DNA from 3 places in the Paenibacillus sp. SN-8-1 genome. Region 3 is predicted to be linked to each of the others. Evidence: riboswitches for the same ligand, from Rfam matches in the RefSeq annotation. Region 3 holds a riboswitch; each other region holds the start of a gene.

Region 1 (10,718 bases), 1.6 Mb from region 3:
CCTTACCTGACCGCCGATCTGCAGGGCCAGATCGGCGCTTATCTGGCAGACGGGGACGAAGCCCGTCTACCGCTGCTCCATAGAGCCTTGGACCGCGAAGCTGTCCGGCTCATGGAAGAGCGGGCGAAGCTGCTCTCAAGAGCTGAGCAGCCCGGCTGGGGCCTCTCGCTGTGGCTGCAGCTTCGAGCCCTGCTGCCGTTCGCCTTCGCGGCAGCCGCGGTCCTGCTGACCGCCTGGCTGCTGCAGGCTCTCGGAGACGCAGCCGCTGCCGGCGGCAGCGATGCCGCTTGGACCCGCGCGGCGATCTGGGCGCGCTTCGCCTCCATCCTGCTCTCGCTGCTGCTGCTCTACCCGGTGCTGCTTGAGAACCGCCGCCCCGGGGGCAGCATCGTACTGCTGCGCCTGCTCTCCATCTTCATCGCCCTGCTGGCGCTGATTCATCTCGCAGGCCTGGAGACCTCGCTGTACGTGCTTGCCGTCCAGCTCCTGCTGTTCGTACTGGGCTTCAGCCTCACCGGCACGAAGCCCCGCAAGGCTCGTCCATTCGCCGGCCATTATGATGACGCGGCCATACAGACGCTGCATCTGGATACTCCCGGTGGGGCTGCGGACAATGAGGCTCGCCCCTTGAACGAATCCGAAGCCTCAAGTCCGGCAGACACAGAGGCCGCGAGCAAGAATTAAATGAGACGGTCTCGGCCCGTTCTTACGAACAAAGCCCCGTACTCCGGATTCCCTGACTTGAAGTTCAGGGGCCCGGAGTACGGGGCTTTTGTATACCTTTTTCATATCTCGCAGAGTGATACTCCGCTTATTTTATCTAAAGCTATCTACCGCGACCCGACTCACGTAAAGCTCTGGGCGAATGCTTGGAGCCTGTTGACACCCTGGCTCCACCGGAGGCACCTGACTCATACCGCTTGCGTTCCGTGCGTTCCATCTGTACAATCTGTCCCTCATGAACCACAATATTCAGAGAACCAAACTCCATGTCGCTTAGTAATCCCGCAATCCGATCCAACCACTCGCCGTCAACTTTTAATGGTTTGGCCATAGTCCGCGCCTCCTTCTTCCCGATGGACTTTTACTGCGATTAGTTATTCAGTCTATTCCGACCAATTAACTTTGTTTAATGTTACCATAGGATGGAAATTGCCGTCAATGCGCATTTTTGCGTGTAAACCAGCCTTTTAACACCAGTGTCACCAAAGCGAGTATAAGCAGCAGAGAAGCTACAGCGAACGATGCCGAGAACTGGTACTCATTATAGAGAATTTCAACATGCAATGGCAGCGTGTTCGTCTCCCCGCGGATATGTCCGGATACGACAGACACGGCACCGAACTCACCCATGGCTCTCGCATTACACAGAATAACGCCATAGAGCAAGCCCCATTTGATATTCGGCAGCGTAATTTTCCAGAATACCGTCCACCCTTTAGCCCCAAGTGTAACAGCAGCTTCTTCTTCCTGCTGTCCCTGATCCTCCATGAGCGGAATTAGCTCCCTGGCGACAAACGGGAAGGTGATGAACAAGGTAGCCAGTATAATCCCAGGCAGGGCAAAAACAACCTGTATATCATGGCTGTCCAGCCATCCGCCTAACCATCCATGTTCACCATACACGAGTACATAGATCAAACCGCCAATAACCGGAGATACCGCAAAGGGCAGATCAATCAGGGTGATCAGGAACTGCTTGCCGCGGAAGCGGAACTTGGTAATTGCCCAGGCTGCGGCCACTCCAAAAATCGTATTTAAAGGTACCGTGATCACGGCAACCAGCAGGGTCAGCTTCAGCGCGGACAGCGCATCAGGGTCCACAATAGCCGCTAGATATACGTCCCAGCCCTGCTTCAGTGCTTCTGTTATCACAACAATGAGGGGAAGAACGATCAGCCACAACAGCACTAGCGACGCCAGGCCAATAAGTGTCCACTTCACCCAGCCTGTCTCCTTTAATGATCTGGTTCTTACGTTCACTGAACTCCCGGGAGTCATAGGTACAGAACCGGCCATATTTATCTCCTCCTTCTTCAATCATGTTCATCTGAGCTGCCCCTTACAACCTTGCAAGGTCCGCCTCTCATACTGGAATTTACGGCCCTTAACGGGCTGTTTTACGTAGTCTGTGCTGAAGAGTATTAATAACAAGCATCAGCAGGAACGAAATCATCAGCAGAAGGAGGGCCACCGCGGTGGCACCCGCATAGTCGAACTGTTCCAGCTTCGACATAATGAGCAGCGGGGCAATCTCCGTCTTCATCGGCATGTTGCCCGAAATAAAGACCACTGAACCGTATTCCCCAATCCCCCGCGAGAAGGCCAGGGCGAACCCGGTCAGTAGAGCCGGATAGAGCTGGGGAAGAACCACGACCAAGAACGTTCTGACTCTACCCGAGCCCAGCGTAGCTGCCGCTTCCTCTACCTCTGATTCCAGTTCCTGAAGAACAGGTTGAACTGTTCTCACCACAAATGGAATTCCAATGAACATAAGCGCCAGCGTAATTCCAATCGGCGTATAGGCCACCTGGATACCCAGCGGCTCCAGCAGGGAGCCGATCCAGCCCTTATCGGAGTAGATCGCGGTAAGCGATACCCCGGCAACGGCCGTTGGAAGCGCAAAAGGAAGATCTATCATGGCATCAAATATGCTTTTACCGGGAAAATCGTATCTTACAAGAACCCACGCAAGAAGCAGGCCAAGCACCGCATCGATCAGACCTGCAGCCGCAGCTGTCAGGAAGCTGACTTTAAAGGATGCCAGAACCCTCGCATCCGTTGCAATATCCCAGAACTTCCCCCAGGTTAGTCCTGTAGAGTTCAGCAGAAGTGCTGAAAGTGGAATCAAAACCACTAAACTGAGATAGAGCACACTATAGCCCATAGTCAGCCCGAAGCCGGGAAGCACTCCCCGCTTGGTAGCTATTGTCTTCATGATTACTTCTCCCCTCCGTCTGTCCGGTCGGTATTATTTGCCGGGTACGTAGATTTGGTCAAATACGCCCCCATCGCTGAAATGCTCGGCTTGAGCTTTGGCCCATCCGCCAAACTCATCAATCGTGAACAGCTTAAGATCCTTGAAGGTGTCCTTATACTTCTCCTTCACACTGTCCAACGTCGGACGGTAGAAATTTTCGGCTGCGATCTTCTGGCCTTCTTCAGAGTACAGGTACTTCAAGTAAGCCTCTGCCACTTCACGTGTACCCTTCTTGTCTACATTTTTATCAACTACAGCTACAGGCGGCTCTGCCAGAATACTTTCGGATGGATATACAATATCCAGTTTGCCAGGACCTAGCTCCTTCATGGACAGCAGGGCTTCGTTCTCCCAAGCAATGAGTACGTCGCCGATCTCACGTTCCACAAAGGTTGTTGTTGCACCACGAGCTCCCGTATCCAGGACAGGTACATGCTGATACAGCTTCTGAACAAATTCCTTCGCTTTGTTCTGATCATTATTGTTATGATGGAGGGCATAACCCCAAGCGGCCAGATAGTTCCAGCGCGCTCCACCAGAAGTCTTAGGATTCGGTGTAATGACTTTGATATCCCCTTTAATCAGGTCATCCCAGTCCTTGATTCCTTTCGGATTGCCTTTGCGCACCAGAAAGACAATAGTTGACGTATAAGGCGAGCTGTTCTTTTCAAACTTGCTCTGCCAACCTTTATTAATGAGACCTTTCTTCTCAATAGCATCAATGTCGTAACCCAGCGCCAAGGTGACTACGTCGGCTTTCAAACCATCGATAACCGCCCGTCCCTGCTTGCCTGAGCCCCCATGAGATTGCTTGATCGTAACCTTCTGGCCTTTCTCTTTCTCCCAGTAGGCGGAGAATGCCTTGTTGTAATTTTCATAGAGTTCACGGGTTGGATCATAGGATACATTCAGCAGCTCCACGCTATTATCGCTTTTCCCTGAGCTTGATCCGCATGCGGCCGTCACCATAGACATAGCCAACACCAGACTGACAACAATCCCCTTTTTCAAACCTCTCCTCATTCCTATCACTCCCCTTTAATTGAATTCTTATCTCTGAAAATGATCCCGTTCATGCGTCATCTGCTCATTCATAGAAGTTTCTGTGAACGACAAAGAAACGCTGTAGTGCCCCGTGTCAAACCGAGCGGCTGCTCGTGCCTGCCAAGTCCTCTAGAGCGTTTCTCCATCTTTAACTACCTGGAAGCTAAATTTAAAATTAATCCTACCTGTTTAGTAAGTTATGTTTGTTATTTTAATTGTATGCCGCGTATATTGTCAAACCTTTTTTGCGTCACTTCGCTAAAATATTTCACCGTCCAAACACACAGCAAAAAACCAGAGCAGGGAAAACCCTGCTCTGGTTTTTTGCGTGCGAATTTATAGTTATAATTTCATCTGTCTAACGCGGGCTCGAACTACAGAATCTGAAACACGCGGTCTACTTGCCCGCCTAGCAAAGTTCAAGATCTTTCGCTATCATGGACCCACCGAGCAAGCGTCAGTGTAGACAATTACAGGAGCGCCAAGCGAAAATCAGACAGCTCTACTATCGGGTAGAAGTCCGATTAGCTTTGAGCTGGCCTGGCCAGCGCGATGCAGACTGGCTTGCTAAGGCTTAGCTCATGCCCGGTCTCCCGCGGGATGCCTGTCTCGGCATCGAGACGAAAGCTGACCAGGTTATCGCTGTATTGATGGGCCGCCAGCAGATAGCCGCCGGGAACAATCAGGAAATGGCGCGGTCCTTCGCCACCGCTGGATACCCAATGAGGATCAGATAGCTTACCGCTCTCTTGGTCAATACAGTAACGCACAATGCTGTCATGACCGCGGTTCGAGCCATACAGGAAGCGTCCACATGGGGACACAGCCACTTCCGCACTGGTGGTCTCTGCCGTGAAGTCTTCCGGGATCGTTGATATATGCTGGAGAATCCCCAAGTCCCCCCGGGGCTCATCCATAGAATAAGCGGTCACCGTATTGTTCAGCTCATTAATTCCGTAAGCCCACTGACCTGAAGGATGAATTTTGAAGTGTCTTGGACCTGAGCCTGGCGGCAATTTGATCTCCTTATGTGTCACAAGCTTGCCGTCCTCGATACGGTAGATAACGATCTGATCCATGCCCAGGTCCGATACGTAAGCGAACTTCCCGTTGCGGTCCGGCACAATGGAGTGCGTGTGGGCGGCTTCCTGTCGGTCTTCACGCTGTCCCTTGCCCACATGCTTGACCCGGGAGGCTAGCTCCTTAATCGCCCCGTTCTCATCCAGGTTATAGCTGCTTACCTCTGCGCTCATATAGTTAACAACGAATAACTGCCCTTCCGGCCCTGAAGTATAAGATATGTAGCAGGGCGCAAATCCGCCTGTGGACTCACGGCTCAGTTCCCGTAGGCTTCCATCTTCCTGGTTAATTTCATACGCGGCAACTTGTCCATCCTCCAGCTCAGCAACGGAATACAGCCTCGTTCCCTCTTCGTTAACAATAACAAAAGAGGGATTCTCGATCCCGGAGGTGCTTTGAAGTAAACGAAGCTCCCCAGTCTCCTTATTTAAGGCAGCAAGATGAATTCCACTCTCCTCAGCCGAAGCATAACTGCCCACATATAACAAAGTTTCGTTGTCCTGGTTTCTGTTCGTCATATTCCACAGGTCTCCTTTTGTTCATATATAATTAGACTTCTATATTCATACTTCGTTCCCTACTAGTTCACTCTACATGATATAGGAAGGTGTCCAATTCTATATACCCGAATAGAGCAGCGTCATCTCGGTATTCCTTTCTTTTATTCAACCCTGAAGCGTTATTGTGATATAATAAAAAACAGAATTGTTCATCTATTGAAAGGGGCCTGAATTTATGCAGCTCAGTCCTACGTATCTACAAATCGCCGCCACAGCGGGCACTTTGATTATGGCCCTGCTAACTATATTCATTCGTCTCAAAGCGAGCAAAAAGCCCATAACGATCAAGAAGATTATTATGCCCCCGGTGGGTATGACGACCGGGTTCTTCATGTTCATCGTGCCTGCCGTTCGGATTCCCTGGTTATGGGGAATTGCCGCTTTTGCTGTCGGATGGTTGTTATTCTCTTACCCGCTGATCCGCAGTACCAAGTTCGAAGTCACCGAGGGTCAGGTATTCGCACAGCGTTCCCGCAGCTTTATTGTAGTTCTGCTCGGACTGCTCGCCGTTCGGATGCTGCTTCATGAATTTATCGAACAATATGTCTCCGTACCGCAGACAGGCGCCCTGTTCTTCCTGCTGGCTTACGGAATGATCCTCCGTTGGCGGTTATTCATGTGGAAGCATTACCAGACTATTCTTAAGACACAATCTCCAGTAAATCATTGAGACACGAGGCTATCCTTAATGGGTAGCCTTTTTTAGTTTTTCCACCTTTAGAATTAGCAACATTAATCCCACTTGACAAGTAGGTTTTCCACTCGCATAATCGTTATAAATTTATTATAAGAAGGAGCATGGTACGTATGACGCAACGGAAGGTTGATCATGTCGGAGTAGTGGTTCGGGATATTGAGGCATCGATCCATTTTTATACCGAGGTTCTCGGACTTGAGCTAAAGGGGACCCTTCTTCATTCCAACGGGATCTTTAAGCTGGCTTTCCTTGGGTTTGGAGGCAGCGATGAAACGGAGATTGAGCTGATTCAAGGCTACAGCGATAAGCTGCCTTCCGAAGCGACCGTGCATCACTTCGCTATTACCGTTCCGGATATTGAAGAGGAGTTTAAGCGTATTAAATCGTTCGATCATGTACAATTCATTGATTCAGAAATTACCACACTGCCTAACGGTTACCGTTATTTCTTCATCTATGGCCCGGAGAAGGAATGGATTGAGCTGTTCCAGCGCTAAGCTTAAGATCTATCTATGCAATGAACAAGGCTGGCTTGTATCCCAACATAAAAGGCCACCGTATGAAGATACGGCGGCCTTAGTTGGTATCAGATTTACTGATCGATCTGAACACCCTTCTTGAGGGACTTCATATCGGCGTTGTTATTAACGAGCAAGGGAAGCATCTTTGAACTCTTCTCCATCTCAGAAGAACATAGAGGGCAAGCAGGAGTGTAGTCAAACGCAAAATTATCCCTCATCCATCCGTTACAACTGTCATTGGTGCACGACCAAATCGGTGTGATCTCCTCAGGAATTTCTTCTAACGTTTTTTTTCGATAATTCATGATTATCCTCCTTCTGTTCCTACCTCTAAAAGAAAAAACTGCCCCTAACGCACACGTTAAGGGCAGTATGGTTTGCGTTACAGTTTTACAACGTTTTCAGCTTGCGGTCCGCGGTTGCCTTGAACAACGTTGAATTGTACGCGCTGTCCTTCGTCAAGAGTTTTGAAACCTTCGCCAGTGATTGCGCTGAAATGCACGAATACATCGTTGCCGCCTTCAACTTCGATGAAGCCAAAGCCTTTCTCAGCGTTAAACCATTTAACTGTTCCTGTTTCCATTTGGGGTAGCCTCCCTAAAAGTAAAAAAAATTAATATGCTCCTTTTTTCCATAAAAAAATTCACACATTGAAAAAAGTTCCAGCTTGTAAGTGACACTCTTTTCAATATGAGAATATCGCTCTGGGAGTCAATTAATTTAATTATAAACCTGTTTCCAGCAAAAAGCAAATACGAACCAACATGGTCTGGAAAAAATGGAATAAAAAAGGCGGCCATTTGGGATGCCAAATCGCCTGCCTTGATTCGCGCACAAAACCCGGTGCACTTCCCCGGGTCTGTGGATTAATACTTGAGTTATTATGCGGTCCAGACCTGACGATCGGAGCCCTTGGATACGAACTCGATTCGCGTAGGCGTCAGCTTGATCACTACATAATCAGGATCATTCGGTCCGTCCAGATACTGCTTGAAGTCATCTCTCCAGACTTTAGATTTCAGGCTCTCCTCACTGCTGACAGTCGCCTCGCCCTCGATCTCAACAATATCTCCCGTTCCTCCCTGCTCAAAACCAAGCAGAAGCGCGGCCTTGGGGTTGTTCTGAAGCTCTTCCACCTTATGCGTCTTCCGGTCGGTAGCCAGGTATACAGTTAGTCCCTCGTGGTAAATGGCCATGTAACGCACCTTGGGGCCACCGTTCTCGACGGTTCCAAAGGAACCAAACTTATTTGCCTTCAAGGCTTGCTCTATTTGCGATTCCAATTGCTGACGGTCCATGTCAATTGCTCCTTCCTGATTCAAAAAATGGCGCTCATCGTTAGTGTACCCACAGGCAAGTAAGATGAACCGTTCATTCCCCCATTTACTGGACAAGGTCATAGGGTGGGACTATAATACTTCTAGTAATAACTTCAAACACCCGGGGAGCTGGAATTCGGCCGGCTGAGAGTGCATCCCCAAGATGCTAACCCGTATACCTGATCTGGATAATGCCAGCGTAGGAACGAGAAATGTTTGGTAATTCCATTCTTTCATGCGCGCGAAGGCGTCCTGTCCAGGACGCCTTTTTTCCTTTGCATTACACCATTAATATGGAGTGAACTATAGTTCATTCCATTTAACAATCCGGGTTGAACGGTCAGGAACCAGGGTAGAATTTCAAAGAAGAAGGGGCGAATACAAATGAAGAAGAGAACATGGAGTCTGCTTCTGCTATGCTGTGTGATCGTACTTACAGCTGCAGGCTGCGGAACTTCAAAGCAAGGCAGCGGAAGCACTGCAACCGGCACCGAGTCAACTCCGACTGCCGAGAAGCCAAAGGAACTGAAGGATATCAAGGTCGTGCTCGACTGGACTCCAAATACGAATCATACCGGCCTTTTTGCTGCCAAGGAGCTTGGTTACTATAAAGATGCTGGACTGAATGTGGATATTATTCAGCCCGGAAGCGGGTCGGCCGATACGATGATAGCTTCCGGTGCAGCCCAGTTCGGTGTCAGCTATCAGGAGAGCATTACCCAAGGCCGTACACAGAACGTGCCGCTGGTATCCCTTGCGGCAGTTATCCAGCATAATACCTCAGGTTTTGCTGCGCCTGTCGACCGCAAGATCAAATCTCCAAAAGACTTTGAAGGAAAGAAATATGGCGGTTGGGGCTCTCCTGTCGAGGAAGCTGTGATGAAATCCATCATGGAGCTCCAGGGTGCTGATGTCTCCAAGGTTACCAATATCAATATTGGGGACGCCGATTATTTCACAGCCGTGAAGCGGGATGTTGACTTCGCCTGGATCTATTACGGCTGGACCGGCATTGAGGCACAGCTCCGCGGACAACCGCTTGATATGCTCTATGTCAAAGACTATTCAGACAAGCTTGATTATTACACACCGGTCATCGCTTCCAGCGAGAAGGTCATCGCCAGCGACCCGGAAATGGTCAAAGCCTTCATGAGCGCGACCTCCAAAGGTTATGAATATGCGATTGACCACCCCGAAGAAGCAGCCAAGATACTGCTCAAGGCCGCACCGGACCTGGACGAGAAGCTGGTTGTTGCCAGCCAGAAGTGGCTGAGCCCCCGGTACAAGGATGACGCGCCGCGTTGGGGAGAACAGAAAGAGTCCGTATGGAAGAACTATTCCGATTGGATGTATGAACGCAAGCTGCTGGATAAGCCGCTGGATGTAAGCAAAGCATTCACCAATGATTACCTGCCTGAAGCTAAGTAAGACGGGCAGTTAAAGATAGGCTCATCGCCTAAGCACTTATCCAGTTAAATAGGAAGGAAGATCAACCATGGCCAATACTCTGCTAAGTATACAAATCATTCCGAAGACCCCGGGCGGCGAAGACGTTATCCCTTATGTTGACCGGGCCATCGAGATCATTCAGGCTTCCGGTGTGAAGCATCAAGTGAACGCGCTTGAGACTACGATGGAAGGTGAACTGAGCGAACTCCTGGATATTGTGAAGAAGATGAATGAAGCCGTAATAGAGTTCGGAAGCCCAAGCATTATTTCGCAGATTAAAATTCTGTACACACCGGAAGGTGCGAGTATGGATAAGCTGACGGAGAAATACCGTCCATGAGATCCTGGTTCAAAATGGTATGGCCGCCCCTTGTGGCGGTCATCTTGTTTATTCTCGTCTGGCAGATCGCGACTTCCGTATTCGCTATTGATAAATGGGTGCTTCCGAGTCCTACCGATATTGGAAAGGAAGCAGCCGCTGATCCGGCAAATCTATGGGCCAAGACCCTATCCACTCTTCAGCTCACCCTACTCGGTCTCGTTATTGGCCTTGCTGTAGGACTTATCATTGCAATTGCACTTCATTTCATACCTATATTGAAATCAGCCCTGTATCCGCTGATCATTCTAAGTCAGAACATTCCCACGATTGCGCTGGCTCCTCTACTGGTAGTCTGGTTCGGCTTTGATCTGACGCCGAAGCTGATCATTATCACGCTGGTCTGCTTCTTCCCGGTTGCTGTCGCAACTCTTGACGGACTGTCCCGGACCGATCATGTGATGCTGAACTACATGAGGATGATTGGAGCCAGCAAAGGTCAAATTTTCAGAAAGCTGGAGCTTCCCTATGCGCTTCCTTCCATCCTATCTGGCGTGAAGATTGCATCAACCTACAGCGTGATGGGAGCCATTATTGCGGAATGGATGGGAAGCGGAACCGGCATCGGCCAGTATATGATGATGCAGAAGTCTTCCTTTCGGACAGACCGGATCTTTGTCGCCATTATGATTATTGTTGTCATGAGCCTGCTGCTGTTCACACTTATTGTACTGCTGGAGAAGTGGTTA
Region 2 (10,718 bases), 2.2 Mb from region 3:
ACCTACTTGTCCCCGCTGCTGCATGACATCACCGGGTTCAAGGAAGGAACCGTCGCCTTCCTGCTCCTGCTCTACGGCATCGCTATTGCTATAGGCAATGTGATCGGCGGCAAAGCGGCGAACCGGAACCCGATCTCCGCCCTGTTCTACATGTTCGCTGCCCAAGCCCTGATCTTGTTCATTCTGATGTTCACAGCACCCTTCAAGGCTGCGGGCCTGATCACGGTTCTATTCATGGGCCTCTTCGCTTTCATGAATGTGCCTGGTCTGCAGATCTTCGTTCTGACGCTGGCCGAGCGGTATGTACCGAAAGGGATAGATGTTGCCTCTGCGCTAAATATCGCCGCTTTCAATGCAGGCATTGCGCTTGGAGCTTATCTGGGCGGCATCGTCACCGAGAAGCTCGGTCTGATTCATACAACCTGGGTCGGGGCCTTGATGGTGCTGGCCGCGGTACTGCTGACAGGCTGGAGCCGTGCGCTGGAACGAGGCGACCGTCCAGCTGTGCATACTTCCATACCTGAGCCTGGCTGCTAACTTTGACGGCAACCTAAAGACCCTCCTTGCGGCTTACCCGCAGAGGGTCTTATTTCATATCTGATTCACAGGAGGATGAAGCCAAATTTTGTTCTACCCAAGCAGCAGCTTGTACCAGTCCCTTTGCTCCGATCCGTGGATCAGGTGTTTTTGCGAATAAGAGCATCCAGCAGATCACCCACACTGACATTCCCGAGCTCATCTGCAATTCGATCTGCCTTCGTCTTCCTTCTAATGGACCCTACCAATAAGATCTCCACTCTTTGGTCTTTGTCAAGCAGAACGGAGTTAACTTCGAGCACATTCGTAAGCAAACCGACAACCACTGCGATCTGTTGGGGGGATAATCTGGCGGAGGGATTGTTCTTCTTTTTCCCATTGCTGCCATTGCCATTACTGCTCTTAGTCCCATTTCCGCCGTTACTGTTATTCCTCACGGACCTCTCCCCCAAAATTTACACTATAATTGTAGTTCCAGCCTCCTCACCTGCTTTACCGAGTCCCATTGCGAAAGCGGTGAAAATAACAACTACCACTATCGTAGTTATTATAATTTTACTGTTCTCATCATCCATATCTGGACCACCTTATCTTTAAATCTATCCTACTTCATCATATGACAGCATCTTCAGGAGGTGCACCCCTCCGCCCAGATGTGAATACGCTGAAGCACAACGTAAGAACTATTTTGAATGAGGCGGTGTGATTGATTATGTATTATCAACCTTTTGTGATTCCCCACCCTGCAGCTTTTCGTTCCTTGACCTATTCCCGTAACAGTGACATGGTAATTCAGCTTATCAGGGAATCGATCCAGGGCGAACGGAATGATGAGCTATTCTATGACGCTCTTATAAAAATGGCTCCTACTCAGCAGGAGAAGGACGTTATTATCAGTATCCGTAATGATGAAAGAAAGCATCGGAAAATGTTCCGCACCCTGTACACCCAGTTAACGGGCATGGCTCCTCCAGCAGGACAGAATGAACCGGCGGAAGCGTTACCCGCAAGTTATCTGGAAGGGATCGAAAAGGCACTCATGGGGGAACTAAAAGCATTTGAGAAATACCGTACGATTTATTTAAATATTGACCCGCAGTACCGCGACTGGATATTCGAGATCATGACCGATGAAATTAAGCATGCGTCTTATTACAACTGGCTGTACGCCAAGAACAAGTAATGGAAGTTGAGCGGGTATTTGAGCTTCTTCCGAATTGTGGTATATTTAATGCGTTAATTGTCAACTGAAGAAAACCTCATACATTTGTATTTCACTAGGGGAGCCTGCCGGCTGAGACGAAGCAACCACTTCGGACCCTTGGAACCTGATCTGGATCATACCAGCGTAGGGAAGTGAAGCGCCTATGAATTATTGTTTTGGTTCATGAACTGAACAAGGCTAAGGCCCTTCATCCTTTTACGGAATGAAGGGCCTTTTTAGGTATTCTTCAAAAGGAATTTGTTTGTACAGGAGGTCATCTTTATAAAGCCATTATTATCTCTGAATCATCTGTCTTACTCTTATGAGTCCTCCTCCGTGTCTGGACGGACGCCAATTATTGATCATCTGTCCCTGAAGGTCCATCAGGGGGAATTTGTATCCCTCATCGGCCCAAGCGGTTGTGGCAAAAGCACACTGTTCAGGCTGATTGCCGGCCTGCTTGAGCCGACAGACGGAGTCATCAGCTGGACGGGCGGCGAGGTGTCAAAGCGTCTCGGTGCCATCTCCTATATGCCGCAGCAGGACCTGCTGCTGCCATGGAGAACCGTCAGGGATAACTGCCTGCTGCCCTGGGAGCTGAAGAAGAACCGGGCGGGCGGACCGGAGCAGCTTGCCTTCGTCACGGATATGCTTGAACGGTTCGGCCTCGGCCGCTGGGCGGATGCCTATCCCCATGAGCTGTCAGGGGGGATGCGGCAGCGGGCCGCCTTTCTTCGGACGCTTGCCGCAGGCGGCGACCTGATGCTGCTCGATGAGCCATTCGGGGCGCTCGATGCATTGACCAAGCGGGAGATGCATCACTGGCTGCTAAGTCTGTGGGGAGAGCTGCAGCGAACTATCCTGTTCATCACGCATGATCTAGAGGAAGCCCTCCTGCTGAGCGACCGGATTCTGCTCATGCCGCGCGGAGGAGGCGCTCTGGAGGAGATAATCGTAGATCTCCCGCGTCCCCGTCAGCCCGGAGTGCATGCCACGGCGCGGTTCCTGGAGCTCCGAATGGAACTTGAGCAGCGACTGACAGGAGATGTATTCCGATGACAGCCTTCGTCCATAACCTTCACAAGCTGCTTCGGGGCTACGGCCCGTTCCTGCTGCTGCTCACCTTAATTATGATCCTATGGGAATGGCTTGTCCGCGGCGGAGCTGTTCCCGCTTTTATTGTGCCGGCTCCGAGCTCCATCGCGGCGGCCCTGATTCATAACCGGACGCTGCTGCTGGGTACGCACCTGCCGGTCACGCTGGGTGAAGCGGCGCTCGGATTCGCCCTGTCTGTCCTGCTCGGAACCGGCCTTGGCACCTGGATGCATATGTCCCGCACGGTGGAGAGAGCCGTGTATCCCTTTGTCATTATCAGCCAGACTCTCCCGCTTATTGCCTTGTCTCCCATCTTCATCATGTGGTTCGGCTACTCGATCTGGAGCAAGGTTGCCGTGGTCATACTCACCGCCTTCTTCCCCATCGTGGTGGGGGCTTATGATGGACTGCGAACTGGAGGACAAGGCTACAGTGATCTGCTGCGCACAATGGGCGCGAATCGGCTTCAGCTGCTGCTCAGGCTGCAGATTCCACTTGCACTACCTTCCTTCTTCTCGGGCCTAAAGCTCTCCGTGGTCTATTGTGTCATCGGAGCCACCATCGGAGAATGGCTCGGCGGAAGCAGCGGGCTTGGCTACTACAGCCGCCGAATGGCAGGGAATCTGCAAAGCGATAATCTATTCGCGGCTGTACTCCTATTGTCCTTGCTTGGCTTGGCCCTGTTCCTGGGCGTAGCGCTCATAGAGAGGGCCATTCTCAGCCGGGGCGGCTTTGCTGCCCTGACGGGTCGTAAGAGTACCCGTAAGCGGAATACTTAAATATATCGATTGAACTAAGGATTACATACGCCCGCTCCCTGCTGATTTCACAGAAATAGCAATACTACCTACGTTAATCTCTTTAGTTCATTCCATATAACTACACTGAAAAGAGGTTATATTCATGCACAAATCCATTAAACTTTCCCTTCTGCTGCTCTCCCTCCTGTGGGTGCTTGGCGGATGCAGCTCCGGTTCAGGTACCGGGCAGCAAGTGGCCAATTCATCAGCCTCTCCCAAGGCAAAGCCGCTGCAAAAACTCAGCATCATGCTGGACTGGTACCCGAACGCGGTTCATTCCTTTTTGTACGCAGCCAAGGAGAAAGGCTACTTCGCCGCCGAAGGCCTGGATGTCGATATCCAAATGCCCGCCGATACGAATGATGCGCTAAAGCTGACTGCCGCCGGCAAAGTTGACCTGGCTCTCAGCTACCAGCCTCAGGTCTTGATGGCCCGGGGAGAGCAGATTCCTGTTAAGTCGATTGGAGCCGTGGTCAGACATCCCCTGAACCACCTGATGGTAGCTGGGGACAGTGGCATCACGCGCCCCAAGGACCTTGCCGGCCGTACGGTGGGCTTCTCCTCCATTCCGCTCTATGAAGCCATGGTACGTACAATGGTCAAGCAAGATGGCGGAGATCCCGATTCCGTGAAGCTGGTCGACGTCGGCTTCGACCTGATTCCAGCCCTGTCCACCGGACAAGTGAACGGGTTAATTGGCGGCTTCATCAACCATGAACAGCTTCTGCTTCAGAAGGAAGGGCATCCGGTCACTTCCATAGATCCCACCAAATTCGGTGTGCCGGACTATTACGAGCTTGTCCTCGTTGCAAGTGAATCGGGGCTCGCGAATAAGCAGGATGAGCTGAAGAGGTTCATGAAAGCCGCGGCGGAAGGCCAGCGCTATGTCAGCGAACACCCGCAGGATGCTCTGAACATCCTGATGAAGCACGAAGACAGCACTTCCCCGCTGGATGCGGATATTGAGAGCCAGAGCCTGCATATTCTGCTGCCGCTTATGGACGCGGGAGACAAAGCCTTCGGCTATCAGGATCCGGATTCATGGGCCCGGGTGGAGAAATGGCTGATGGACAATCGGCTGCTTAAGCAGACCGGCGTAAAGGCTCAGGATGCTTTTGTTAACCTATAGACCGGGACTCCCGGTCGGCGCTGTCCGCGCACTTAATCCTAAGGAGGACTTACCATGAGTTATTTATCCAAAGTACGGGAGCAGAACCCCCTGATTCACAACATTACGAACATTGTCGTGGCCAACTTCTCGGCCAACGGGCTGCTGGCACTCGGTGCCTCGCCGTTCATGGCGGACTCTCACGAAGAAGTCTCCGATGTAGCGCAGATGTCTGGGGCAGTCGTTCTGAATATCGGCACACTGAATGAATATGTCATTCAGTCCATGCTGCTGGCTGGAAGATCGGCTAACCAGCATGGTGTGCCTGTGGTGCTTGATCCGGTAGGCGCCGGAGCCACAGCCTACCGCACAGAGGTAACCGCTAGGCTTACCCGTGAAATCAAACTAGCGGCCCTGAGAGGCAACGCGGCGGAGGTCGCGAACGTGGTGGGCCGGACCTGGATCAGCAAAGGGGTAGATGCTGGCGCGGGTGATGGCGATGTCATCGGCATTGCCGAGGAAGCCGCGGCCAAGCTGGGCTCCATCGTAATTATTACCGGCAAGGACGATGTGATCGCGGACGGGAACCACACCTATATCGTAAGCAATGGTCATCCGATATTGACCAAGGTCACGGGCACCGGCTGTCTGCTGAGTGCCGTGGTTGGCGCTTTCCTCGCTGTAGGGGGAGACGCCAAGACCGATGCTGTTGCCGAAGGCATCTCCTTCTATGGCGTGGCCGCCGAGCTTGCATACGAATTAACGGAAGGAAAGGGGCCAGGCAGCTTCCAGAGTGAATTCCTGAATCAGCTGGCGGTTCTCACCCCGGAACAGGTTCAGGCGCGTTCCAGAATTGTTAAGTACAGATAGCAGGGCAAATAACAGACTATAGAATATGGGCAACAGACAACTGACAACACACAACGCTCAACAGCTGGCACATAACAGATAAACAAGAAGGAGGTCTTCAGAATATGAGCATCGCAAAAGCATTGACCATCGCCGGCTCCGACAGCGGCGGCGGGGCAGGAATCCAGGCGGATATCAAGACTTTCCAGGAGCTTGGTGTCTACGGCATGTCCGCCCTTACAGCGGTCACCGCACAGAATACACTGGGCGTGCAGGGGGTCTATCCTCTTGAACCCGAGGCGGTTGCACGCCAATTAGACTCAATTGGCGAGGATCTAAGGCCGGATGCGGTCAAGACGGGCATGCTGTTCAGCCCGGAGATTGTCCGCATCGTGGCGGACAAAGCCGCGCAGTACGAGTGGAAGAACCTTGTGGTTGACCCGGTGATGATTGCCAAGGGCGGAGCCCCTCTTCTACAGCAGGAAGCCGTACGAACCGTGGTTCGTCATCTGCTGCCGCTAGCGCTCGTTGTCACTCCCAATATTCCCGAGGCGGAGCTGCTTGCGGATATGAAGATCACAACCCTGCAGCAGCGGGAGGAAGCGGCAAGAAGGCTTACACAGACAGGCACCCGTTATGTGGTCATTAAAGGCGGACATGCCGCTGAATCAGAGCCTGCGGTTGACGTTCTCTTCGACGGGCATGACTTTATCTACCTGGAGAGCCCGCGGATTCCTACACGGCATACGCACGGGACTGGCTGTACCTTCTCGGCTGCGGTTGCGGCAGGACTGGCACAAGGACACACGGTCACGGGCGCGATTCGTACCGCGAAGCTGTTCATTCAGGCAGCCATTGAGGATGGCCTGCATATTGGCGGGGGACATGGGCCTACTAATCATTTCGCCTATCAGCAAAGAAAGCGGGGTGCGGGAGATGGCGGACAATAACCGGATTTCTTCCTCAGCAATACGGAATCTGCTCAAGGTCTACTTCATCACAGGCAGTGTGAACTGCCGTCTTAGTCCTACCGAAGTGCTGTCAGAGGCGCTTGCCGGGGGGATTACGTTATTTCAATTCAGAGAGAAAGGGAAAGGAGCCTTAACAGGACGCGGGAAGTTCGAACTGGCTCAGAACCTGATGCAGCTGTGCCGGGCACACGGTGTACCTTTTATCGTGAACGATGACCTGGAGCTCGCAATAGCTCTGGATGCGGATGGAATTCATGTAGGCCAGGATGATACTCCAGCCGGCATGATCCGCCGCAGACTCGGGGCGGGCAAGATCATCGGGGTCTCCGTCCATACCCTGCAAGAAGCACAGCAGGCCACCCAAGACGGCGCGGATTATCTGGGCGTTGGCCCAGTCTACCCGACCTCCTCGAAGGAAGATGCCCAGCCTGTGAACGGAACGCGGTTAATCGAGGACCTGCGATTGCAGGGCATAGATATCCCCTTGGTCGGCATTGGAGGCATCACGCTCTCCAATGCCGCGCCGATCATTGCCGCTGGTGCGGACGGCATCTCGCTGATCTCCGCCATTGCGCAAGCAGATCAGATCAGCGAAGCGGCGCGGGGATTTGTGAAGACAGTGGAAGAAGGATTGCGGCTGCGAGGATAAGACGGTTTATTTTACAGCGATATAGATCTGTACTACCGCATCGTCAGGACTCATATTACGCGCGTCATACAGCTCGTAATCCCCGGTGTACGCCCGCTGCTCCTCGGAGTTCTGAAAGTATGACCAGATCCGGCCCCAGGCCTCTACCACAACCTCATTTACCGGCCCCCGGTTCGAGGTGAACACCATGTACTTAGCCGCTGGTACAACTGCTTCTTCCAGTCCACTGAGGTCCGCGGATTCACTGCTGCTCAGCTCATGGCCGATCAGAAGCGTATAGGCTCCAGAAGCGTCGCTCTCATAATCCGTATACAGGGCATAAGTCAAATGGGGATTCTCTGCGTGAATCCGCTCTGCGATCGAGCTCTTGAAGTAGGCATCCCACAGCCCCGGTATTTGGCCGTTAGGCCCGGCCTCCTGGCTGTTGGTGGTTCGGCAGCTGATCCCCGCCAGTCTAAGCTCATGTCCGTGTATGTATTCTTGACTCATCTCTCATCCTCTTTTCCATTGATTTAAATTCATTCTACCTCGGAAAAGTGGACATCTGTGTGTCCGGGTTCGGATATAGGTTGAGAATTCTTTGAACCCGGCTGCGGATTTCCTGCGCGGCCTCGATCGGCTGCTCGATACGAACCTGCTCACCAAAGCTGAGGATCATCCCATAGAACCAATCATCTACCGGATATGAGCCCTCCATCCTTATCGTTCCATCGGGAAGCTGCGTAATCAGCTCAGGAGCAAACATATCCTGAACCCGATACCGAACTTCGGGACTGAAGATCAACACCACTTCCCGTTCGGTATGTCGGGACCATTCCTGATCCCATTCATAGCGATCCAGCGAAGGCGTCTCCCGAGGTACAAACAATTCTTCCAGCAGCTCAAGGTCTTGGATACGGGTTAAGCGGAACATCCGAAATTCACTCCTCAGTCTGCAGAAAGCATGCAGATACCATAAGTGCCCTTTCAGAATCAGGGAACAGGGCTCTACAATCCGCTCGGTCTGTGCTCCATGCATATTACTATACCTGAACCTGATCAATTGCAAACTCTCTATAGCCGACTTCAGCAGGCTGACCTTCGTCTTGGCGCCGGGACCCTGCCCCCAAGGATTGAAGTCAAATACCATCCGGGTGCCATGACCGGACGCCTGCAGATCAGACCTGCTGAGCAGAGTCTGCACCTTCTCCAGCAGATTGTCGATGTTCTTGTCCTCGAAGGCAGTCCCCATACCCTTAATGGCAGCAACAACGGAAGTTATCTCATCCAGTGTAAGGAACTGGCGATGAATCGTATAATGCTCCATGATCTCAAAGCCACCTGTTGTTCCCTGATGTGCGGCAACAGGGATTCCAGCTTGGCTTAACGTATCCATGTCCCGGTAAATGGTCTTGGTCGAGACTTCGAACCTGTCCGCAAGCTCAGCAGCACTGACTCGTCCACGGTTCAGCAGCAGCACGGTTATAGCCAGCAAACGGTCTATTTTCATAGCAATCCTCCTCTATTCCCGCGTTCGATGGTTGGATCTATTTGGGGATTGAAATCTTACTGGTTTCATTTCTACTTTACTTCAGGTTTTTAGTGCGGAGCAATCTTGAATAGACATCCATAACCCTGAAAGAGAGGGCTCCGCGCAGCCCGGAATATGTACTCTAACCTCATTTTGCATCGAAATGACATTGTTCCAAATTTTGCTACTCCAGCCTCAAGACCTATTTACCAAATCATTCTAGAATTCAATAGATATGTTCCACAGAAGAAAGGAACGATAAATTACATAATCGGAGGAATCACTTTTTGAGAAAACTATCATTCTTTATTGCCATTATCATGTTTGGCGCCATGTTGTCCGCTTGTTCCGCCAGTTCATCCACCGTGGATCGAGGGGCTGCGGGCGTTACGCCGGGCGAGAGCAAAAAAATCGAGAAATACAATGCGTATGTGGGGCTCAATAACTTGATGACGGGCCGAATCAATGAGGTTCTGGTTCATTATTTCGAGAAATTCGGAGCTGAAGAGCAGCCTGTAATCGAGAAGAACCTCAGCTTCATCATGCTCGGCGTTGCAGAAACTGAGCGGGAAGTTATTGATAAAGCAAGCAGTTATACCGCAAGCCAGCCTGCCTTTGCGAATGTCGATCCAGTAGTGATCCAACTGACACCGGTCATCAAGGATCTGTTGTCCGTCCTGGACAATATGAAAGCCTACTATGATAGTAAAGGCTACGTGGATGATAATTTTGCAAAAGGAAAACAGCTGCATGCCAAGCTAGTAAGTGCCAATACCGCTTACGAGACTGTCGCCAAACAATACTTCACCGCTTTGCAAAAATTGGATAACGAGCAGCGTCAGGCTGAACTGCAAAAACTCAAGAATTCAGATCAGCAGATCAGGTATAATGCCCTGAAGTTCATGATTGATGCCGAGGCTACGGCCATAGAAATGGATGAGCAGGGAATCACCGCCCGCAATGTGCTGAAGCTTGATATGGAGAAGTTTAAAGCCAAATACGACATTATGACTGAAGACTTGAATGCGCTGTTAACAATCGCAAAGGACAAAAAACGAATACAAACAGAAGGGTTTAACAGCTTCAGTATCCAGAACTATGTTGATTCAGCCACTGAGGCAAAAGCGGCCGCATCGAAAATCATTGAACGCATCCATAAGAAGCAGCCTGTATCTGATTCTGACCTCAATGGCCAGTTCCTGAATACTACGGACGGTACACCTGAGAACTTCTATTATCAGCTAAGCAAGGCAGTAGAAAGATATAATGAAATGAATTAAGCCTATCTATATAAGTTGATCTACTGATTTACATGCTAGTCAGCCGTATGAAATGTTCTTACGATCGCTGTTGTTCTCAGACTTCTTAATTGATTTTTTGATGGTAGAAGTCTAATCACAAAGCATATGCTTCCGATTTAGCTTTCTTTCAGAATCATTTCACACTCTTGCCTACAGGATTCTTAAATTCAACATATATAATGATCGCTCTTTCATAATGGGTCTCGCTAACGAATAAGCCTTATCCGCGTTCCATTCGCGGATAAGGCTTGTTGCGTCCTTGAGCATGCCGTGGGGTACTACCACAGCTTTTAGTCTTAGAGTCTTTGCTGTTCGCAGCAGTGAAGGCTCTATTTAATTTATGCAGACAAGTTCAATATCTTTGCTTCAATACTACCAGCTGTCTTAGAGTGAATTGACAAGACCCGCTATGATTGGTTTGTCCATTAGCCACACACCACATGGGTCAAGGAAGTTTTAGAAATCCATGTCATCTCTAGGTGAGACCTAGCCTACCGTAACCGGGCCCTGGTCCTTCTTGATCTGCTTACTTCTAAGCTGTCCGCAGGCTGCATCAATATCGGTGCCATGCTCTAACCGCACACTGACGCTGACATTCTGCTTCTTGAGCGTATCGTAGAACGCACGAATCGTCTCCCGCTCCGGACGCTGATATTGACTGTGCTCGTCAACCGGATTGTAAGGAATCAGGTTC
Region 3 (10,718 bases):
TGAAGTGATCGAATTTTTCAGGCGCAATTATATTTCTTCTCGGAGAAATGTGCCAGGTTCAAAGTATATCGAGCCTGTCAGACGATTAAGCCAAAAAGTACTGGAGCTGGCGGATATTCAGCAAATGCCTTCCTCAGGAAGGGGCGCTTAAATGGGTTCTGGTTTGAATGCGTTAGCTATTGGAGTTATAGGGTTATTTGCTATATTGTTCGTTGTTTTCAAAGTCTTTGTACCTAGCCGTATCCAAGGGGATGAGGGTCATCAAGAGGATCGATACACTTTGAATGCACTTATACATTTCATCAAACAAAGTCTTCACGAGCTTAGCCGGACTAGAGTCGATGACTGGAAATATGGAGAGGTAGAATACCGTAGAATTTTGAACCAAAGAGCTGAGCTGCGAAAAGCATTAAAGGGGTGCATCTCAGGAGATCTCGCAGATAAAGAGTATGTGAAGCTGTATATTGCGGACCTTCTTCAAACCTCTTATGGAATTGATTCTACAAATATTAATAAGATTATTCCCTTTGAAGAGATTGATTTATTGTCTATTCAGGATCGCTTTGATATCCTGCTGTACCTATACAAGTCAAGTCATGGAGAGCATGCCATCAGCACCCTTATTGAGAAATATGAACTGGATAGGGTTAGAACCTCATTTGATAGCGAGGAACAGGTATTTGAAATCACTGCAGAGGATATCGACCATGCCTTTCATCTGGAGAACAGACCTCTGTTGCTGCAAGAGAAACTGGACATTGTTGTTCAGAGGATTTATCAGCAGTATAAAGGATTCTCTGTGGCCGATGAACTTCGTGATCAAAGAATAGATGGAGTAAGCGGAGGGGTGAGCGGGGTTCCGGATCAAGATAACAGGAGAGTTCTCAAGCAGGACTTCGATGCACTTGAATACGGGATCGCACACCGTTCGGGTCATATCAACGTTCCTACGAATTATGAGAGTCTTTGGATCTTTTACAAAGGGAAGTCCATTCACCTTCCTTTTCTATCGTTCGGGAGTCAGAGTGAACTGAAGCGCGTATGTCAAAATATATACAAATACAATCTCCCTGGACAACTCTCTGAATCCAGCGGGTATAAGGTGAACGAAATGAAGGATGGTTCCAGGGTGGTCGTGGTAAGACCTCCATTCTCCGAGTCTTGGGCATTTTTTGTAAGAAAATTTGATGTCAAGTCTGCTGTGCTAGCTCAGTTAATCAAGGAAGAGAATGCTGAGCTTCCTATTGAGCTCCTTAAGTATTTAATGAGGGGAGGCAGGATCACCGCGATTACTGGAGCACAAGGCTCGGGGAAAACCACCCTGCTTATGGCCATGGTCAAACATATTTATGCTTCATATACGCTTCGGGTTCAGGAAATGTCCTTCGAGCTTCATCTAAGAAGTTTGTACAGCAACCGCAATATACTCAGCTTTAAGGAGACTGAATATATTAGCGGCCAAGCGGGACTCGATCTTCAGAAAAAGACAGATGGAGCGGTAAATATTCTGGGAGAAGTGGCTACAGACGAAGTGGCTACGTGGATGATTCAAATGGCACAGGTGGCCAGCTTGTTCACAATCTTCACTCATCATGCGAAGACATTTGATGACCTTATTCAGTCGTTGCGTAATTCACTGCTTAAATCCGGTATGTTCAGGGATGAGAGAATGGCAGAGAGGCAGGTTCTGAGTGTCATTAATTTCAATATTCATTTGCGTGCGGATCTAAATGGCAATCGCTATATAGAACGGATTACGGAATGTGTAAATGATAACAGTGACAAAGGAAGGAACATTGTTGAATATCAAAATGGACGTTATGTTGCATCACGATCTTTATCTGATCGGAGCATACAAGAGATGACAGAACAAATGACCAAGGAAGATGCCAAGAGCTTCCGGAGTTTTGTTAACACTTATTGGGGTGAACAAGTTGGAGCTTAAGCAGTGGTTGATGTTGGTCATCATGGTGTCAGGGGTCATCTTCGTCAGCCTGATGATCGCATTAAGGATAATACATAGAAATGAACGAAGCCATGATGGTTATCTTGCTTTTACTAAGCCAGCTGGTTCTCGAAATTGGAATAATCAGTTCAAAGTATGGATGCTGATCATTTATCACAACAGTATAAAGATTCCGGTATTACGCACATACATACTTAAGGTCCGCAAAAGAATAGCCGGTGTGAATATTCATAATGAATTTGATCTTCGTATACATACCATGTCAGTGGGGATGTGTATATTAGGGACCTTTGGATGCAGCATAACCCTTTTGTACTGCTTAAATCCGGATATCTTTTATTTATTGACCCTTATTCTTTCAGCGATCATACTAAACGGCCTGTTTCTGGATTCATATATTAATCGGTTGGAGAAGAGGCTGCTCCTTCACATGGTTGATTTCTATACTGAGGTCAGACATGCCTATCACCGTCACGGCATCGTTGAGGAAGCCTTATATGATTCAGCGGAAATTGCAGATGAAGAAGTTGCAAGACATGGATTCGCTATAGCAGACGCGCTTGTATCCGCACACCCCGACGAGGAACTCGATAAATATTATGAAACTTCACCCAATCGCTTTCTTAAGTCTTTTGCGGGAATCTCCTATTTAATTATGGAATATGGGGACAAGGTGAAGAAAGAGGGCTCAGTCTATTTAAAAGCTCTCAGCAGTCTAACTCAGGAAATCCATCTGGATATTTTACGTCGCAATAAGCTCGATTATTTATTAAGAGGACTGCACTTCATTGCTCTTTTTCCTGTCTTTTTCACTAAACCGATCGAGCTATGGGCAAGAAGAAGCTTTCCATTAATGGAGGATTACTATTTAGGGAAGTACGGGATGCTGACCAAGATCGTTATCTATGTCATCATCATACTTGCTTACGTTCTGCTACAGAAGTTAAGCGGTCTGGAAAATAGGGCAATAGAATTTGGTTCTAAGCGTACAGGCTGGGAACAGAAATTATATGAAATACCTAAGATAGGGGAGCTGCTTAAAGTATTCATCCCTGGGCCAGACTCCAAGGCCTATTTGAAGTTGACAGAGCTGCTACGGGATACCAACCATCCGCAAAAAGTCGAATGGTTGTATGTTCGGCGAATTGTTCTATTTCTCGGAGCTGTTCTTATCACACTGAGTACTTGCTTCATTCTGCATTCCAGTGAAAGGGCTCGTATTGTATCGGAGAGTCCGAGGGAATCCGTCATGTACGACTCGTTGTCACCCGAGAAAACGAAGGATTATGGAGAAATTGGCGCCAGGGATCGCAAGTGGATCAATAGGCTTGACAGTTCCGGTGCGCCAGTAAATTACGATCAGGTAGCACGAGTGGTGGCGACAGATACAGACAAAAGCCTTAGTACAGATCAAATTACAATAACGGTCAATCGGATTATGGATAAACTGAGCCGGCTGAATAATGAATATTTGAAATGGTGGGAAATTTTATTGTCTTTGGGAGTAGGGGGGCTTGGATATTATTTCCCTCTATGGATTCTCTATTTCCAGAGACGAGTCAGATCGATGGATATGAAGCATGAGGTATACCAGTTCCAGACCATGATTACAATTCTTCGGGAGCTTGAACGGATTTCGGTGGAGGAAATCCTGGAATGGATGCACGCTTACTCTGTACTCTTCAGAACACCCATCGAGAGATGCCTGCTACATTATGAGCACGGGGCAGAGGCTTCACTGCAATTATTGAAGGAAGAAGTGGCCCTTCCGGAGTTCACCAGATTGGTGGAGAAGCTGCTGCTAGCGGTGGAGAAGATCCCAATTACACAAGCTTTCGATGATCTGGAGAGTGAGATGGCTTTTCGGTTTGAGCAAAGACGGCTGGACTACGATAAGATGCTGGAGACCAAGGCCAGCCTTGGCCGGCTGATCGGCTTCACCCCTATGTATGCACTTATCTTTATGTATCTGGTTATACCGCTGATCTGGATGAGCTTCACACAGATGAGCCAATATTACGATCAAATCCAAAAAATCTAATACTGTTGGAGGTTCTTTATTCATGAATAATGCGTCTACAGCTCTTAAAGTTGCAGCAGGTATTTTCCTTACCATAGCTTTAATTACGATAGTGGTTATTTTATTTATCTCAGCCCAAGAGGCCACGAAGACAGCTCAGAATAACTTCTCAGATATTCAAACCGAGCTTGCCCAAGCCTCATTCACGGTGTATGACGATACTTCGATTAGCGGTTCACAGGTTGTCAATGCGATTAGGAAATATAATGGAAAAGATCAATTTGGAATTAAAGTTCTCACCGGGAAGAACCAAAGCGGCGTATGGTATGGCTCATCTTTGAACACAGCGGATGTTACTGACGGTGCCTATGGATCAGTTACGGGAAAAAGCACTACGGATGTCTCCAAATCGTGGGATGAAACAGACTCCAATTATGTGAACCCCAGCGGTAAGTTCAAAGCACAGGTTGTGAAAGACAGCTCCAATGTCGTTAGGGGTCTAATCTTTATACAAAGCACGGCCAGATAATGATGGAAAATACAAGGAAGCTGCTCTGGTTAGCGGCAGGTCTAGCTCTATGGATCACCGCATTGGTGTATACCTGGACAGGAGTCAGTTTGAGCAATCAAGCACTGGATCATGCTTCTGAGATTGGCGAATCGCAGAATCGAAGTGTCACTATGAGTAGTACAAATAAGGCCACAATTGAGACTTTTTCGGGAGCGCAGGTTCTCGTGTTCATGCAGGATCGTCATAAAGAACACGTTGATGTGGAATTTCTTGGCCGTTTGTATCCTGATCGGAATGAACCGGAAGAGGATTTTCCTGCAGACGAGGTCAGTTTGAACAGCACCTATGAAGTAAAGTATGACAGAGATGCTTCGGGTGAGCTTAAGCGAGTGTCATTCTATAAAATCAATTAAGGAGCCCGATCATGATTAACTCTCTGTCCAAAATATTAGCGGCATTACTTGCCGTGCTGCTTCTATATTTCGTACCTGCTGTGCAACATGCCAAGACCCAGGAAGATATAACCTTCCTTACTGCCTATCATGCGTTGACTGAATTTGTAGACTCTGTCAGAAATAAAGGTTATATCTCTCCGGTGATGTATGAAGATTTTCAGACAGAACTCGGGGAATCAGGTGGTCTCTTTAATGTTGAATTGGAGCATCAGCATAAGAAGTATCATCCTGAATACGCAGATCCTGCATCTGCTTCAACATTCTTGAATGAATATAGTGTTCAGTATGAAGGCCACCATACCGGCGAATTGGAAGAGGTGCTGTTTCCGGACAATTCAGAAGAGAAGGAAAGCAAGAAACGTAAATATTATTTGCAGATGGGTGATTATTTCACAGTAAGTATCCAGCGGAAGGATCAAAGTGCTTTGAGTGTATTGACAAGTATGCTGTACAATTCATCTTCCGTTCAGGAAGAGGGTCCACTTCATTATGGAGGCATGGTCTTGAATGAAGATTACTGATCTTGCTGTGTTGTTCATTCTTATTGTGGGACCTTTCTTATGGCTAAGTTCTGTCCATAGTCAGGATCGGCTTGAAGCGCAGCATCTAAGCAGCCGTTATACTGCTGCCCTTAGAACAGCTGTACAGGATGGTGGAACCCAGCTGAATGACAATGAGCTTCAGATGTATGAAGCGGGTTATGCATCGGCCAAGTATTTTCGCGCTAATCGGGATAAAGCGCTGGACACGATGCTTCATACCCTTTATCTGAATTTTGGAATAGGAGAAGATGCTTCAGCGCAGCGAGCATTTATGAACTATATTCCAGTCGTAGTAGTCCTGGATTATGATGGTTACTATATTTATCAATCGAGTGAGTATACCGGGGAGGATCGTGAACCTCTTACTGACTATAGATGGAGTCCAAAGAAGCCATTTGCATACGCAGACAAGCAAGGGAACGTTATTCATTTTACACTTGATCGTTATGTTACCGTCTTTGATGCTGCAGTCGGCAAGTGGATGAGCGGGCCATTGGAAGAGGTATCCCGGGACAGCAACGTGCCTCTGCTGCACCAGGAAGATTTGTATGAAGCAAAAAGACGTACCGTCATCGTGCAAGCCATTGAGCAAGACTTAGAGGGGACGATCAGCAGACACAATGTATACACTGTCAGATTAGGTATGAACTATCATTTCACACTGCCGAGCATATCTGGTGAAGATTGGAATAATACGGTGGATGATATTGGAATTATGGTGTTTCTGCAGGGGATTCCTGTGGGCGATAAGTACTACAATAATTATGCCTTGGGAGGAGGAAGGCTGATTAAGCGATCCGTAATCCAAGGCGGGATCGATCAAGTGACGGGAATTAAATATTATTACAGGGAATCGTGCAATCCGGGATATAAGCTTGAAGAGGTATTCACGAGTGAGCGGGAAGCAGCCGCCAAGGGGTATTTCGAGTCCAAAGTATGTCAAAAAGCTTATTGAAATCACGCTGGGCTGGCAGAGCGTTAAGATATTTACAAGATTTATTAAATTTTGCTCCAGTTATTTCGGGAATGCTCCTTCTTATGCTAAAATGAATTCTTGAATGTCTATTATGAATACTGAATTTATTAATTATATAAGATAGGAGCTTGTTCTTTTTTATGAGTTTATTAACAGTTGAGAACGTATCACATAACTTTGGAGATCGTACGTTATTTAAAAATGTCTCATTCCGCCTGCTGGCAGGAGAACGTGTAGGACTGGTGGGAGCTAATGGCGTTGGTAAGTCGACGCTTATGAATATTTTGACTGGCAAGCTGCTTAAAGACAGCGGGAAAGTGGAATGGACCCCGAAAGTGCGGTATGGCTATCTGGATCAGCACTCTATTCTTACCCCAGGCAAGACGGTTCGTGATATATTGAAGGATGCCTTTCTTCCACTTCTTGAACTTGAACAGGAAATGATGGAGATCACGAACAAGATGGGGGATGCCACTCCAGAGGAGCTTGAGGATCTGCTCAATCAAATGGGCGAAATTCAGGAGCAGCTAGACATTGGAGATTTCTACCTGATCGATGTTAAAGTCGAAGAAATGGCTAATGGACTTGGTCTATCCGCCATTGGACTTGACCGTGATGTCGCTGCTCTCAGCGGGGGACAGCGTACCAAGGTTCTTCTGGCCAAGCTGCTTCTGGAGAAGCCAAATGTGCTGCTGCTCGATGAGCCTACGAACTATCTGGACGTGGAGCATATTCAATGGTTAACCAATTATTTGCAGAACTATCCTTACGCTTTCATGTTGATCTCGCATGATACAGAATTTATGAACAAGGTAGTCAATGTGGTGTACCACCTTGAGTTCGCCAAGTTGACTAGATACACCGCTAACTACGAAAAGTTCCTTGATATGGCAGATATGAATAAAAACCAGCATATCGAGGCCTATGAGAAGCAGCAGGAATTTATCAAGAAGCAAGAGGATTTCATACAGCGGAATAAAGCGCGTTACTCTACTTCAGGCCGGGCAAAGAGCCGTGAGAAACAGCTCGAACGTATTGAGCGGATTGATCGTCCTGAAGAGGCTGCTAAGCCTACTTTTGGCTTTAAGGAAGCCCGCGCAAGTGGGAAGACCGTGTTTGAAGGAATCGACTTTGAGATTGGTTATACTCATGCACTGCTGCCTAAAATGTCCATGACGATCGAACGTGGAGACAAGATTGCTATTGTTGGTTGTAACGGGGTGGGTAAATCCACATTGCTCAAAACCATATTAGGCAAAATCCGTCCAATCAGTGGTAAAACATACCAAGGCGATTTCTTGTTCCCGGCGTATTTCGAACAAGAAGTTCGCGCAGAGAATATTACTCCGATCGATGATGTCTGGAATGAATTCTCACATCTGAATCAGCATGAGGTCCGTGCTCATTTGGCGCGCTGCGGATTGAAAAATGAACATATTACCCGTCCGCTTAAGGCGCTGAGCGGGGGAGAACAAGCCAAAGTACGTCTGTGTAAGCTGATGATGCGCGAGACCAATTACATTCTGTTCGACGAGCCTACGAACCACTTGGATGTAGTCGCGAAGGAAGAACTCAAACGTGCTCTTAAGGAGTTCAAGGGGACAGTTATTCTTGTATCCCACGAACCTGATTTCTATGAAGACTGGGTAACTAAAACTTGGGATGTAGAAGCTTGGTCCACGAAAAAGGCATAAATCAGGTAGCGTCCAGATAGCTTCAACTATATTGACCCTCAGCACATTTCTTAGAAAAGTGATCTGAGGGTTCTCTATATTTCCAAAACATGCTACAATTGCATTAACCTGAATAGTTACACACTAGGGGGGCCGATTCTGGCTGAGATGGAAGTTCCACGCTTCCGGACCCTTTGCACCTGATCTGGGTTATACCAGCGTAGGGAAGTGGTACTCGTGAATGACACAACCATAATTTAAGCCATGGGAAGCAAGTGATAAGCCCAGCTGAAATTTGGCCGTGATCAAAGCCTCCGCTTTGATATGAACGTGCGCCGCTCTCTATGAGAGCGGCTTTTTTGCATGTAATTTTACCACTTTACTACATATCGCCTGAAAGGAAGTTGGAGATTAATGAGCTCTTCTTATGAATTCCACGTCATCTCAAATGGAGAGCAGGATCAATCCAAGCTGGTATCGATTGTAGAAGCCATTCATCCCTACATAGACGCTTTTCATCTCAGAGAACGAAGCTGGAGCGCGAGAAAGTTATCTACTACTGTGAAACAGCTGCTTGAAATCGGAGTCCCAGCACATAAATTGTACATTAACGACCGGGTAGATATTGCCTTGGCCTATCTTCTGGGAGGAGTGCAGCTCGGTGCAGAAAGCCTTAGCCCGCTTCTAGCTAGAGCTGTCTGTGAAGATAAGCTCAGAGTTGGACGTTCGGTTCATACTTCCGAAGAGGTTTCGGCCGCTTATTCAGATAAAGCGGATTATTGCCTCTATGGACATGTGTATCCTACAAGCTCCAAAGCTGGACTGCCTGGGCGCGGGATCACTTCTCTTGCAGAAATTTGTGCTATATCCAGAATTCCGGTCATTGCAATAGGTGGGATCACAACGAATCGTGTGAAGGAGATTATTCAGGCAGGTGCATCAGGGATTGCGATCATGTCGGGAATTATGGATGCAGCAGATCCATCTTCAGCTGCGATAGAGTATCGGGGTGCTTTAGATCAGGCTGCGGCGAAAGCATCCGTGTAAGCAACACCCGAAATCACGAAGGAGAGTGAACACACTTGAGCAGACAGCGGGAAGTCGTTATTATTGGCGGCGGGGTTATCGGAAGTTCCCTTGGTTATCAGTTAGCGAAGCAAGGGAAGAAAGTAACAATAGTTGAACAATCGGACCTTGCTTCTGGGGCATCAGGAGCTGCAGCGGGAATGCTGGCAGCAGATTGTGAGCAATTCGAACATCCTGAGCTTCAGACTATGGCTAAAATGAGCAGAGATCTCTTCCCAGCATTGATCCATGAATTAAGGAAGATCAGCGGTATTGACGCCGGTCTGAATCAACAAGGGTTTTTGACTCCAGCTAGAGATAAGCAGGAAGCAGAGAACCTACAGGCTGAATTACTTGCAGCAGGTACAGGAGGAGAATGGTGGACCCCGGAGAAGCTGTCACAAGCTGAGCCTGCACTTACTGAGGGGCTAACAGGAGCCATTTACCGTTCTGATGAAATCCAGGTTATTCCCTCGAAGCTCACTGAGGCGTTCGCATATAGTGCGCAAGCCGAGGGAGCGGTATTGCTTCGTCAGACTGAGGCTACAAGTATACAAGTTCAAGATAAGCGGGTTCAGGGGGTCCAGACTTCAGGTGTATTCCTGCGTTGTGATCAAGTAGTGCTAGCCGGAGGGTGGAGAACAGAGCAGCTCTTGCAGCCACTGGGATTAACACTTCCTCTGGAGCCAGTAAAAGGCGAGATCGTTGAGGTGCGTACGAGGGTTCCTTTATTACAAGCTACCCTGTACGCAAAATCCATCTATATTGTGCCCAAACCTGGCAACAGGTTATGGATTGGAGCTACGAGCATTCCAGGTGACAGCTCAGAGGGAGTCTCCGCAGATAGTATTGTCAGATTGCTAAGTGAAGCTGCAAAATGGATTCCTGAAATTAGAAATGCTCAGTTTGAGAGAGCTTGGGCCGGGCATCGTCCTAAGTCACCAGACGGGCTACCCTATTTAGGAGGATTTCAAGAAATACAAGGACTATTTGCAGCAGCAGGCCATTATCGTAATGGTATTCTTCTGAGTGCTATGACAGCAAGGCTGCTTGCTAGCGAGATGGAGGGCACCACTACACCCGGGATTAATCTGGTTCCATTCAGACCAGATCGGTTCCAGCATCAGCTTGAAGGGGGACTTATTCGATGAAGCTTCGAATCAATGGACAGTTCATGGATCTGGATGAAGTGAAGATTCAAACCGTTGAAGACCTGCTTCTTAGTTTGGATTTGGGTGTTAAGACAGTAGTTGTCGAGAAGAATCAGGAGATTTTGCATAAGGAACAGCATGCGGCAACACCGATTGAAGATGGCGATACGATAGAGATAGTACATTTTGTGGGAGGCGGCTAAAAATATGTTAACAATTGGATCACATCAATTTCATTCACGTTTATTACTTGGGACGGGTAAATTCTCTGATTTGGACACACAAAGTCAAGCTGTTGAAGTGTCCGAAACTCAGATTCTCACGTTTGCCGTTCGAAGGTTGAATCTGTCGAACCCGAA

Evidence for each region. Region 3 has a riboswitch for thiamine pyrophosphate ahead of ACRRNK_RS10095 (thiamine phosphate synthase). Riboswitches for the same ligand answer to the same signal wherever they lie in the genome.
Region 1: linked by a shared signal. The riboswitch ahead of ACRRNK_RS02575 (ABC transporter substrate-binding protein) and the one ahead of ACRRNK_RS10095 (thiamine phosphate synthase) in region 3 are both predicted to bind thiamine pyrophosphate.
Region 2: linked by a shared signal. The riboswitch ahead of ACRRNK_RS21305 (ABC transporter ATP-binding protein) and the one ahead of ACRRNK_RS10095 (thiamine phosphate synthase) in region 3 are both predicted to bind thiamine pyrophosphate.

The regions. Positions count from the first base shown of each region.
Region 1 covers NZ_CP194782.1:523,990-534,707, reverse strand. Annotated here, with positions in the region: gene ACRRNK_RS02630 (hypothetical protein) at 1-684, shown strand, start outside; gene ACRRNK_RS02625 (YezD family protein) at 827-1,054, opposite strand; gene cysW (sulfate ABC transporter permease subunit CysW) at 1,159-2,019, opposite strand; gene cysT (sulfate ABC transporter permease subunit CysT) at 2,108-2,938, opposite strand; gene ACRRNK_RS02610 (sulfate ABC transporter substrate-binding protein) at 2,972-3,955, opposite strand; gene ACRRNK_RS02605 (lactonase family protein) at 4,549-5,622, opposite strand; gene ACRRNK_RS02600 (CcdC family protein) at 5,840-6,334, shown strand; gene ACRRNK_RS02595 (VOC family protein) at 6,472-6,858, shown strand; gene ACRRNK_RS02590 (cold-shock protein) at 6,954-7,187, opposite strand; gene ACRRNK_RS02585 (cold-shock protein) at 7,265-7,465, opposite strand; gene ACRRNK_RS02580 (pyridoxamine 5'-phosphate oxidase family protein) at 7,764-8,180, opposite strand; TPP riboswitch at 8,314-8,424, shown strand; gene ACRRNK_RS02575 (ABC transporter substrate-binding protein) at 8,586-9,629, shown strand; gene ACRRNK_RS02570 (thiamine-binding protein) at 9,697-9,990, shown strand; gene ACRRNK_RS02565 (ABC transporter permease) at 9,987-10,718, shown strand, end outside.
Region 2 covers NZ_CP194782.1:4,348,830-4,359,547, forward strand. Annotated here, with positions in the region: gene ACRRNK_RS21290 (MFS transporter) at 1-537, shown strand, start outside; gene ACRRNK_RS21295 (hypothetical protein) at 678-974, opposite strand; gene ACRRNK_RS21300 (ferritin-like domain-containing protein) at 1,250-1,720, shown strand; TPP riboswitch at 1,807-1,909, shown strand; gene ACRRNK_RS21305 (ABC transporter ATP-binding protein) at 2,078-2,800, shown strand; gene ACRRNK_RS21310 (ABC transporter permease) at 2,797-3,615, shown strand; gene ACRRNK_RS21315 (ABC transporter substrate-binding protein) at 3,740-4,765, shown strand; gene thiM (hydroxyethylthiazole kinase) at 4,820-5,614, shown strand; gene thiD (bifunctional hydroxymethylpyrimidine kinase/phosphomethylpyrimidine kinase) at 5,719-6,543, shown strand; gene thiE (thiamine phosphate synthase) at 6,530-7,213, shown strand; gene ACRRNK_RS21335 (GyrI-like domain-containing protein) at 7,220-7,702, opposite strand; gene ACRRNK_RS21340 (helix-turn-helix transcriptional regulator) at 7,737-8,702, opposite strand; gene ACRRNK_RS21345 (YiiG family protein) at 9,011-10,003, shown strand; gene rlmN (23S rRNA (adenine(2503)-C(2))-methyltransferase RlmN) at 10,511-10,718, opposite strand, start outside.
Region 3 covers NZ_CP194782.1:2,128,501-2,139,218, forward strand. Annotated here, with positions in the region: gene ACRRNK_RS10055 (hypothetical protein) at 1-151, shown strand, start outside; gene ACRRNK_RS10060 (ATPase, T2SS/T4P/T4SS family) at 152-1,945, shown strand; gene ACRRNK_RS10065 (hypothetical protein) at 1,926-4,007, shown strand; gene ACRRNK_RS10070 (ABC transporter permease) at 4,030-4,515, shown strand; gene ACRRNK_RS10075 (hypothetical protein) at 4,515-4,910, shown strand; gene ACRRNK_RS10080 (hypothetical protein) at 4,922-5,473, shown strand; gene ACRRNK_RS10085 (hypothetical protein) at 5,460-6,449, shown strand; gene ACRRNK_RS10090 (ABC-F family ATP-binding cassette domain-containing protein) at 6,611-8,164, shown strand; TPP riboswitch at 8,280-8,387, shown strand; gene ACRRNK_RS10095 (thiamine phosphate synthase) at 8,558-9,190, shown strand; gene thiO (glycine oxidase ThiO) at 9,226-10,359, shown strand; gene thiS (sulfur carrier protein ThiS) at 10,356-10,562, shown strand; gene ACRRNK_RS10110 (thiazole synthase) at 10,567-10,718, shown strand, end outside.